One region of the Gracilibacillus caseinilyticus genome, then DNA from elsewhere that is predicted to be linked to it. Evidence: riboswitches for the same ligand, from Rfam matches in the RefSeq annotation. Region 1 holds a riboswitch; each other region holds the start of a gene.
The links. Region 1 has a riboswitch for cyclic di-GMP ahead of MUN88_RS09755 (response regulator transcription factor). Riboswitches for the same ligand answer to the same signal wherever they lie in the genome.

Region 2: another riboswitch for cyclic di-GMP. It lies ahead of sinI (DNA-binding anti-repressor SinI); the one in region 1 lies ahead of MUN88_RS09755 (response regulator transcription factor).
Region 3: another riboswitch for cyclic di-GMP. It lies ahead of MUN88_RS13305 (diguanylate cyclase domain-containing protein); the one in region 1 lies ahead of MUN88_RS09755 (response regulator transcription factor).

Annotation. Positions count from the first base shown of each region.
Region 1 is NZ_CP095072.1:2,055,381-2,058,668, reverse strand. It holds gene MUN88_RS09765 (CpsD/CapB family tyrosine-protein kinase) at 1-166, opposite strand, end outside; gene MUN88_RS09760 (YveK family protein) at 141-905, opposite strand; gene MUN88_RS09755 (response regulator transcription factor) at 1,095-1,724, opposite strand; cyclic di-GMP riboswitch class I at 1,844-1,943, opposite strand; gene MUN88_RS09750 (catalase) at 2,485-3,288, opposite strand, start outside.
Region 2 is NZ_CP095072.1:3,084,591-3,087,878, reverse strand. It holds gene MUN88_RS14535 (NAD(P)/FAD-dependent oxidoreductase) at 357-1,571, opposite strand; gene sinI (DNA-binding anti-repressor SinI) at 1,750-1,884, opposite strand; cyclic di-GMP riboswitch class I at 1,918-2,004, opposite strand; gene MUN88_RS14525 (YszA family small membrane protein) at 2,677-2,865, shown strand; gene MUN88_RS14520 (phosphotransferase) at 2,862-3,288, opposite strand, start outside.
Region 3 is NZ_CP095072.1:2,828,913-2,832,200, forward strand. It holds partial or broken gene MUN88_RS13295 (DsrE/DsrF/DrsH-like family protein) at 9-484, shown strand; gene MUN88_RS13300 (rhodanese-like domain-containing protein) at 527-829, shown strand; cyclic di-GMP riboswitch class I at 1,013-1,099, shown strand; gene MUN88_RS13305 (diguanylate cyclase domain-containing protein) at 1,249-3,090, shown strand; gene MUN88_RS13310 (YozQ family protein) at 3,285-3,288, shown strand, end outside.

The sequences.
Region 1 (3,288 bases):
GACCAGACGACGTAACCAGCATGGTTTTTAAATCTCCGTCAACGGAAGAGAACTGTAAATTCGTTCGAATTGTTTTGTACTGCTCAGTAATCGGGGAGCGTGGGTTCAATTTCGTAATTAAGTGACGAACGTTCGATACTTTAGACTGTTTTTTTCTTCTGACCACTAAAGCTCCCCCTCTCTCGTTTGTGACTGATGGAAACGGGCTTTCCCATTGACATCATATCTTTCTCATCAATATGGGAGATCACACCAAGTACAGGTAATTCTAATGTTTTTTCTACATCTTGTTCTGTCTTCACCGTGTTATCGAGGTATTCAAATAAGAACGCTAAACCTACTCCGATCATGGCACCGATGACAAGGGCAATCGCTGTATTCAACATTGGCTTCGGATTTACAGGTGTTGGGTCTGCTGGTACTACTGCTTCCGATAAGACACTGACATTATTAACGTTCATTAATTCGGGTAAATCCTCTTGGAAGATGGCTATCGTCGTATTAGCAATGTCAGCTGCTACATCAGGATCTGTATCGGTCGCGGATAGTTTCACTACTTGAGAGCTTTCTGAGTTGGCCACAGATATCTTCTCGCTAAGAGCACTAGGAGAGATCGTTAAATTCAACTCTTCAATCACTTGATCTAATATACGATTACTTGTGAGAATGTCATTATATGTATTGATAATTTCTAAGTTAGATCTAATTTGATTGATATCGACACTATTCGTTTCACTTGTATCCTGATTAACTATAAACTGCGTACTAGATTGATAGGTTGGGGTTAAAATAAAAAAACTGATAATTGCTGCTGCTCCTGCTGCACCAACCATTAACAAAACAATGAGCAGTAAACGCTTTTTTAACACTTCAAAAATCTCTTTGAGTGATATCGTTTCTTCCATATTTTTGTAACCTCCGCATGTAATGTATTTCTGACTGCTGCTGTCCAAGACACACTATATTCGAAATTATAACATAATAGTATTTTTTATGACATATAAATTCTCATCTTTTATGTAAAATTCATACATAAATTGTATAAATACACAAAAATAAGCCTGTGCACTTAGTGACACAGGCTTCTCACTTACTTATGATACATGAAACCATTCATTACGAAATGCCGTTATAACAGCATTCGTTCTGTCCGGCACTTCCAATTTGCGTAAGATGGAACTAATATGATTTTTAACTGTCTTATCGGTGATATAGAGTTTTTGACTGATCCGCTGATTACTGTAACCTTTCGTTAAGAGCTCCATGACTTCCCACTCGCGATTGGTAAAGACGCCAACTGGTCTTGACTCTTTACGATTATAAATTTGGCGATAATCCCCTAATAGGACAGGTGCAAGATCCTGGTGAATATAATGATTCCCTGCAACGATTTTATCAATGGCATCAATCAGTTCTTCTTTTTCCATTCCATTAAAGAAATAGCCGTGTAAATTCATTTTGAACAGTTCGGTTAGATTATTGTGATGTGGATTCTCCGTCCAGATGATGATTTTCTTGTTATTTTCCACATATTTTTCAACAAGTGACATTATGTCATTTTTCGTATCGATATCAATGATTAACAAATCAATGATATAGTCACGTAATTTCTCCTGTTGTTTCGGTTCCACTGCGATTACATCATAGTTCTTGAATTCCGTCGAAAGCACCCCTACCAAACCCTCGCGATAAATAGAAGCTTCTTTCACAATTGCAATTCGCATGTTTTTACCTCCTCTTTTTTATTCCCAAAAAAAATGACTATTCCTGAAAAAAAGCACAGAAATAGCCTAAAATGACAAAAACTTTCTTCGTCACACACACGTATCCGATTAGTGTAATTTTAGGTAACCAGGCGATCATAGGTATAAGATGTCGAATTAAAAACCCGTAGACCCTAGGCTTTGCGTCCTACCCTTTCGAGCAGTTTGCCTTTATCAAATACTTTAATTATCTATGTCTATCATACCGTTTTCCTAGTTTAATTGCAATAACCATAATATTCTAATAGCGAAAATGAATCAAATGACATGGTAAATTGAAGAAAAATCCATTTATAAAGGCTGAATGAACTATATGAAATTGCTGAGTTCTGTCGAAAATGATCTGTTTTTGACATTGATAGAAAGAGAGGGTTTGGGGATAGTTATCTTTTTCGGCTGGTTATGTAGGAAAGATACAAGGAGGCAGATAGTAAAAATATAATCAGAAGCGATTGTAAGACCATACATGATCATCCTTTTTTTATAAGGTTTGTTCATCCATTTATCTTGAATTCAATGTTTTTTTATTATACCGAATAGATTAGTAGGTTTTCAATAGCGAATAAATTGTATTATTGTTGGATTTTGACGAATCGTATAAATTTGTTAGTTGATACAAAAAACATGGATCTATAGTTGACCCATGTTTATCCTTGTACTTAACCTATCAACGGACGAAGTTCTTACTTAATCAAATGTAGACACATCAGATTGGTATGCTCTATTTCTCTTTTTTCTTCGTCACAGCTTTTTTCAGTTTCCCTGCTAAATCACCGGATGCATGTTGCATATATTGGTATATAATATCCAATACGTCTGAGGAAACTGTAGCCAATCCATCTGCTATATTTTCAATCAAATCTCCTTGTTCTTTCTGGGAAAGTGATTCAAAAAAAAGTCCTGCTTGTGTAAAATCATTCTGTTTTTCAATGTCAGATCGTTGAAGTGTACCTTCTACAAATCGATCATTACCGCTAGTAACTAAATCACCTGGCCACCAATCTGCCTCTTTGTTTACTGGTACATTTCGGAAATCCGGACCAATACGATAACGTTGAGAATCCCAATATATATTTGCACGACCTTGTAACATTTTATCATCGGATAGCTCAGCCCCCTCCAATAAATTCGATGGGGAGAAGGCAGCCTTTTCTACTTGCTCCATGTAGTTATCCGGATTTTTGTTTAACACCATACGACCGACAGGATGAAACGGAAATTGTTGCTGATCCCAAATCTTCGTATCATCTAATGGGTCGTACGGGAGGTTAGTTGCTTGATCTGGATCCATCACCTGGACATACAATCCATATTCCACAGGTTCTCCTTTTTCAATCGTATCATATAAATCCTGACCGGCAATATCCGGGTTTTCCCCTGCTAATTTCACTGCTTCATCATTACGAATATACTGTTGCCCTGCCATTGGTGACCAAACATACTTGACATAATATCGCTTTCCTTTTGCGTTTTTCCAAACATATGTATTCACACTATAGCCTGGTATATGTCGCAAACTTTTAAC
Region 2 (3,288 bases), 1.0 Mb from region 1:
AGAGGTAATTCGTGTAGTAGCCTAGCTTCAGCCGTGCCCCGCAGGACGCGAAGTGGTAAGCAGGAGCGGTATCCCAGCACATGAATCATTTCAAAATTACCACAACGCAAGTTGACATAATCCGTATTATAAGAACTTACACTTTTATTTTCTGAATCTTTAGCTGAAATCTTTCTTACCTTGTAAAAAAAGAGCAGATACACAATGGCATCTGCTCTTTGTACTTAGCGAAAGTCTCGCTTATCTTCCATTTTTCGAGAGATTAAGACATAAGCAATTGTCGCTGCTGCCGTAACTAATGTGTAAAGTAAAGTATTTTTCATTTTTCTACCTCCTAGATCAGATCATGCTTTGAATTAAAATGGACGGAATTTTCCTTTTCGTAACACCAGCTTAGGTCCACCTAACATGAATAAATAGCGATCATCGATCACATTCTTCATCACCTTGGCCTGCATACCATATAACTTATTCCCTTCAAAAACAGTACCCATTGCATCACTTCCACCTAGAGAAGCAACTGTCCCCTTATTGTCAAAATGGAACGTCCGAAGTGTACCGCCATAAATAAGTGTTCTGATATTATGCGCGCATACATCTGCTTCCTGGATCGCAATTTGTGCTGTAGGTGGGTAAGGTTTGCCTGTTTCCTCATTCATCACCCAGGCACAATCTCCTAGAATAAATACGTCATCTTGCTCTGGTGTTCGTAACGTCGCATCCACGTTCACTTTACCTTTCGTCAATTCGAATCCGGATTCTCCGACAATGCGATTGGCTTGTACACCACCAGTCCAAACAAACGTGTCTGTTTTAATTTCCTCTCTGTCTTCTCCGACAATTACACGATCTTCTTTCACTTCTTTAATCATAGTACCGAGCTTAAATTCAATACCACGCGCTTCTAACGATTCTTTTGCGTAGCTTAGTAAATCCTCATCAAAACCTGGTAAAATAGTAGACATCGCTTCAATGTCAATAATTTTCACATCTTGACGTGGAATATCATATTTTTTACATAGAGCGGGAATGCGTTCCGCAAGTTCACCAAGAAATTCGATTCCGGTAAAACCAGCACCGCCAACAACAATCGTAAGCATGCTTGGATCAGGATCTTGTTCATTTCGATAACGTGAGAATTGATATTCAATATGGTCACGAATCATACGACTCTTATCTACACTCTGAATGGAGAATGCATGCTCTTCCATACCTGGAATGCCAAAGGTAGCTTTCTCAAAGCCTAAACCGATCACAAGAAAATCATAGCTAAGTGTACCATTTTCCAATTCAACCGTTTTGTCATCTTTATTAATTTGCTTAACGGTGTCATGTACAAAGTTTACATGTCTAGTATTAATCACATCAGAGATCATAATCCTGGAGCGGTTTACATCAATCGTACCAGCTGCTACTTCATGCAGCCATGTCGTCTGGTAATGATAATTATGCTTGTTAACTAATGTAATATCCACTTCTTCAGGAGAGAATTGTTGCGTAAGTCGTTTCGTTGTCATCATACCGGCATAACCTGCACCTAGTACTACGATTTTTGGTTTCTTCACTGTCATCTAATCATTCCTTTCCTGTCGATATCATTGCTAAACTATGATAGTTTATCTCACTTTTGACTAGATATGTACTCAATACGTATCATTTTTAGTATAGCAAATGATACGTATAAGCGTCTAATATGCTATACCCTTTTCACAAAAATAAAAACCCTATGTCACATAGGGTTTTCTAGGTCTAATACTGTTCCACACATTTCTCTGGCATTTTCTTTGTCAGAAATTCTTTTATTTCTTCTGTTGTACAACCAATCTCTTTCGCTTTCAGCATTAGATAGATCCATTCATAATCCACATTTAACTTCGATTCCATAATCTTTCTCCTCCTAAAATACAAATCTGTATTTCAGGCAGCTCAGCCGTCCGTATTGGATAAATGAACGGACCTGGAACTTTGCGTCCCTATCTTGCAATAGGTTTGCCTTTTTCTGATTATGCATGCTACACGAAAACACCTTGAACGAATTGCAATACCACAGCAGCCCAACAAAACGAACAGTAATATAAACAACATTTGTAATTAGTAAATTATATTCAGTAAATATAGAAACATACCGCTTTTTTACTATTTGCTAATTAGGTGATGAATTAGCAAAATTCATTACAATAAACCTGTTTATACACTTTGTTATACATTTGAATGATAGTGCAGAATCCTTGCTGTATCTACTATTCAGCAACGCATTCCAAAACAGATGATTCTTTTGTAACATCCAGAAAAATTGAATTTAATACAGTGATGCTTGTCTGCCATTGTCAGCGTATGATAATACTGGGAAATAATTAAATTAAATAAATTTATGCTACTTCTCATATTGAAGACAACCTCTTATACGCATCCGATAGAGACTTCTTTGATTAATATATTCTAATAATATATATTCGATAAAAAAATCAATTTTCCTGCAAAAAAAATACTTTTTTACTAATTTTGAACTAAGTATTTTAACTTAGCGTGCGAACCCCTTATTTATCACTCGGCTAACATGAATGATGTAGTTCTTTCCGTTTATTTCAAAATTCGATTAATAAATATGGGGTACGATTCCACTTTGACTGCATAAGCTAGAATATAACAAAAATATAATGAAAATGAGGTGATATCGTGGCACGTTATTATCGATACCGTCTACCTCCTTGGGCGAGAGAATGGATCTTAATCTGTGAGCGTTGTATTTTACCAATCGTCGTATTTCAAGGGATTCGCACCGTATTTTTCCCTACAACCTTTGATGTTTTATTATTAGGGATATTAATTGGTATCCTGCTCGCCTTTCAATTGGAATGGATTTAACCTAATTCATCTACAGGGTCCGTTTTCAGTGTCTGGTAGATATATTCTTGCATTTGGAAGCCGTGAAACAGTTTACGGAACTCTTTTTCGATTTCAATGGACTTTCTTACATTACTTGTGCCCCTTCTAGGCTGAAGGGTGTCCGACATAGATTGAAACCAGTTATGGGGTGACAACAGTTGCAATACAAGCAATGCTTTCTCATAGTCTGATAAATCTATATATCGGCAATATACTGAAAATGATTCTGTGATTTTATCCATGTCACAGTCATGAAACCGGAATAAATATTGATAATACGATACTAAATCATAAGTCGGCGAAGTCATTAATGCATACTCCCAATTTAATAAATAAGTATTCATTCCCGTAATCATATAATGGGATGGTTTTACATTTCCATGACATAACGTGTATTTCATC
Region 3 (3,288 bases), 770 kb from region 1:
TGGTAGATATGTCAAACAAGAAAACCACGATAGTATTGTTCATGGAGACTATGATAAAGCGATGGCTGCCTATATTATAGCAAACAGAGCTGCTGCTTATGACCATGAGGTGGTCATTTTTCACACATTTTGGGGATTAAATGCGCTGCGAAAAGATGAACACCTTCATGTAAAAAAAGGATTACTAGAAGAAATATTTGGAAAAATGATGCCTAAAGGTGCAAACAAAATGGGATTGTCAAAAATGAATTATTTAGGCTTGGGACCACAAATGATTAAACATGTAATGAAGAAGCATAATGCTTTACCAGTACACGAGTTGGTGGAAATGGCGCAGGCGCAAGAAGTGAAATTGATTGCTTGCACAATGACAATGGATTTACTCGAATTACAAAAAGAAGAATTATTAGAAGACATTGAATATGCAGGGGTTGCAGCATATATTGATGATTCAGAAGATGGAAATATTACATTATTTATTTAAAATTGCTATACTAAGGATAGATAATTTATGGGAGGTATCAACATGAACGAAATTCAACCAAATCAACTAGCTGAAAAATTAAAAGAAGGAGAAAAACTTCATATCGTAGATGTTCGTGAGGATGAAGAAGTAGCACAAGGGATGATCCCAGGAGCAATACAAATCCGTTTAGGAGAAATACCAGATCGGTTGGATGAATTTGATCAGAACCAACATTACTATATGATCTGCCGTTCAGGTGCAAGAAGTGGACGTGCTACAGAATATCTAGAAGCAAATGGTATTAAAGCGACAAACATGACAGGTGGCATGCTAGCGTGGGAAGATGAAGTCGTATTACCATAAGGTGATAGCAGAGAAATCAGTTCGTGTTAATCGAACTGATTTCTCTTTCATGTATAGAAAGAATTTATTAAATAAATATCAAATGATATTGATTGTTTGATACTATTTATATTAAAATGGATAGGAATATAGTTTTGATAGAACTAAATAATTGGAAAGAAATGTGATAAAATAGTACTATATAATTAGAAAAGGCAAATCTATTGAAAAATAGAGACGCAAAACCACAGATCTAAGGTGAAATTTCACGACGATGGCTGGGTTACCTGATAAATATCACAGGGGAACCTATACATTTTTGTATGGGTTTTTTAGATGACATAATTTATATCCTCCTGTATGAAATATGTGAGCTAAGGTAATCAACTTCATTTTAATAGTATCTTAAAACGGTAATACCAGACAAGGAGCTTAGAATAATGCGCAATAGAGATTACAAGCTTGTTAGTTTATTTTTTTTTATACTTGCGTTGACTGTCATGGCGCAATATCTTTCCATCCCTTTGATCTTCGGTGTTACATTAAGCTTTTCGTCAATCCTCTACCTAGCTGCTATACGCATATTCGGTGTGCGATTCGCTCTTCTGTTAGTAAGTGTAATGAGCGGTATCACTTACTTCACGGGAATGGATAACGGCTTTGTTTTCTATAGCATAATAGAAGTATTACTAATTGGTTCTTTATATGTGACAAAAAGGAAAGACTTGTTCACCTGGAGTTTTGCGTATTCTTTATTGATATTTTTAGTATATTCTTTAATCGTCTTATTTTATTCAGATCTATTACCTCATTCCCGTGAATTGACAGATTTTCTAGTTGTACAATCGGTGACAGAAATATTGTTTGCTGCACTTGTTGCGGATATAGTTTGTGATTATCTACCTCTTGTACCGAAATTTAAGAAGTACTTTCGGCATCAGCATCGCTTATATTTTGGGCAAGTCATTTCACATATATTAATCTTTTCTGCAGTTCTTCCATTACTGATCATTATTTTAGTGAACACCAAAGAGATGGAGAATGATTTATATCAGCTTTATCACGAAGAGCATCAGCAGTTAATAGAGCAGGTTCAATATAAAATTGATGAAATGGATTCCACTGAAATTCAAAACTATGATTTGAATGCGATATCGGAAAAAGCAAGAATCAAGGAAGTATTTGATCATTTTATCGGACATACAAATAAACGAATTTTCATTCTAGACAAGGATAATCAATTATGGGTAGATGCTAATCAATTGACAGCTAAAACGAATATTGAATATTTTACAACTGGTTTTGTGAAAGAGATACATACGGATGGTTCCATTTGGCTGCCGATAAGAACTCCCACTATCTTTGATTGGGCACAAGGTTATTACATAGGTGAAATGAATTTTTTGAATAAAAGTACCTATCTGGTCATTCCGACGCAAAGTGAAGTATTGGAATTAACTCGTAACTTAATTGATTATTTACTATTTGCATTATTCGTATTGTTTGTGGCTTTATTCTTTGGCATGCTTGTCAATAGAATTTTATCAAATTCCTTAACTCGTCTTACCCAAATGACGAGTGATCTTCCTGAAAAAATGCAGCGACAGGAACGGTTCTTCTGGCGTGATACATCTATTTTTGAATTTTCGAAATTAGGATTAAATATTGAAAAAGTGGCAAATCGTCTTCAGTCGATGTTTATCGAAGTCAGAAAGAAAAATGAGCTATTAACTGCCCGAACAGATCAATTGATGGCATCAGAAGCAAAACTATACCAATTAGCACACTTTGATACATTAACTAATTTACCAAATCGGCATTCCTTTCACACGGATTTAAGTGAATGTTTAGATCGTGAGATCCGCGAAGAGCGCCTTGCTATTATTTTTATAGATTTAGATAAATTTAAACAAGTAAATGATACTCTCGGCCATAGTGGTGGGGATTTGCTTTTAAAAGTATTGGCAAAGAGATTAAAAGAATTTCAACGATCAAAGCCCGTTATTTTTTACCGTTTGGCCGGTGATGAATTTGTAGGTATTGTAGAAATAGCACAGAATGAAGAAGTCGACCAACTATGCGAAGAGTTACTATCAATTATTCAGCAGCCACTTCTGATTAATCAAAAAGAAATGCTTCTATCTGCCAGTATCGGATTGAGCTTCTTTCCGGATCACGGAAACACAATTGACGAATTATTGCACCATGCAGATACGCTAATGTATGAAGAGAAAAAGCTGCATCATAGAACGCTGGAAACAGCTAAGAAGACAGACAGTTGAAGGACGTTGGTAAAATGGATTTGCAAATGTTACTGAGCTGATTTGTAAGCCCTTTGTTTTCTGCGATGTTTGTGGTGGCAAGGTGCATCACGTATGAACAATTTTAGGTGAGCATTACAAAAAATTTGTCAGACACAGAATAGACTCGTATATATTAATCTTGCTTAGCAGATGCTAAGTGAGAGGTGATAAGAATGA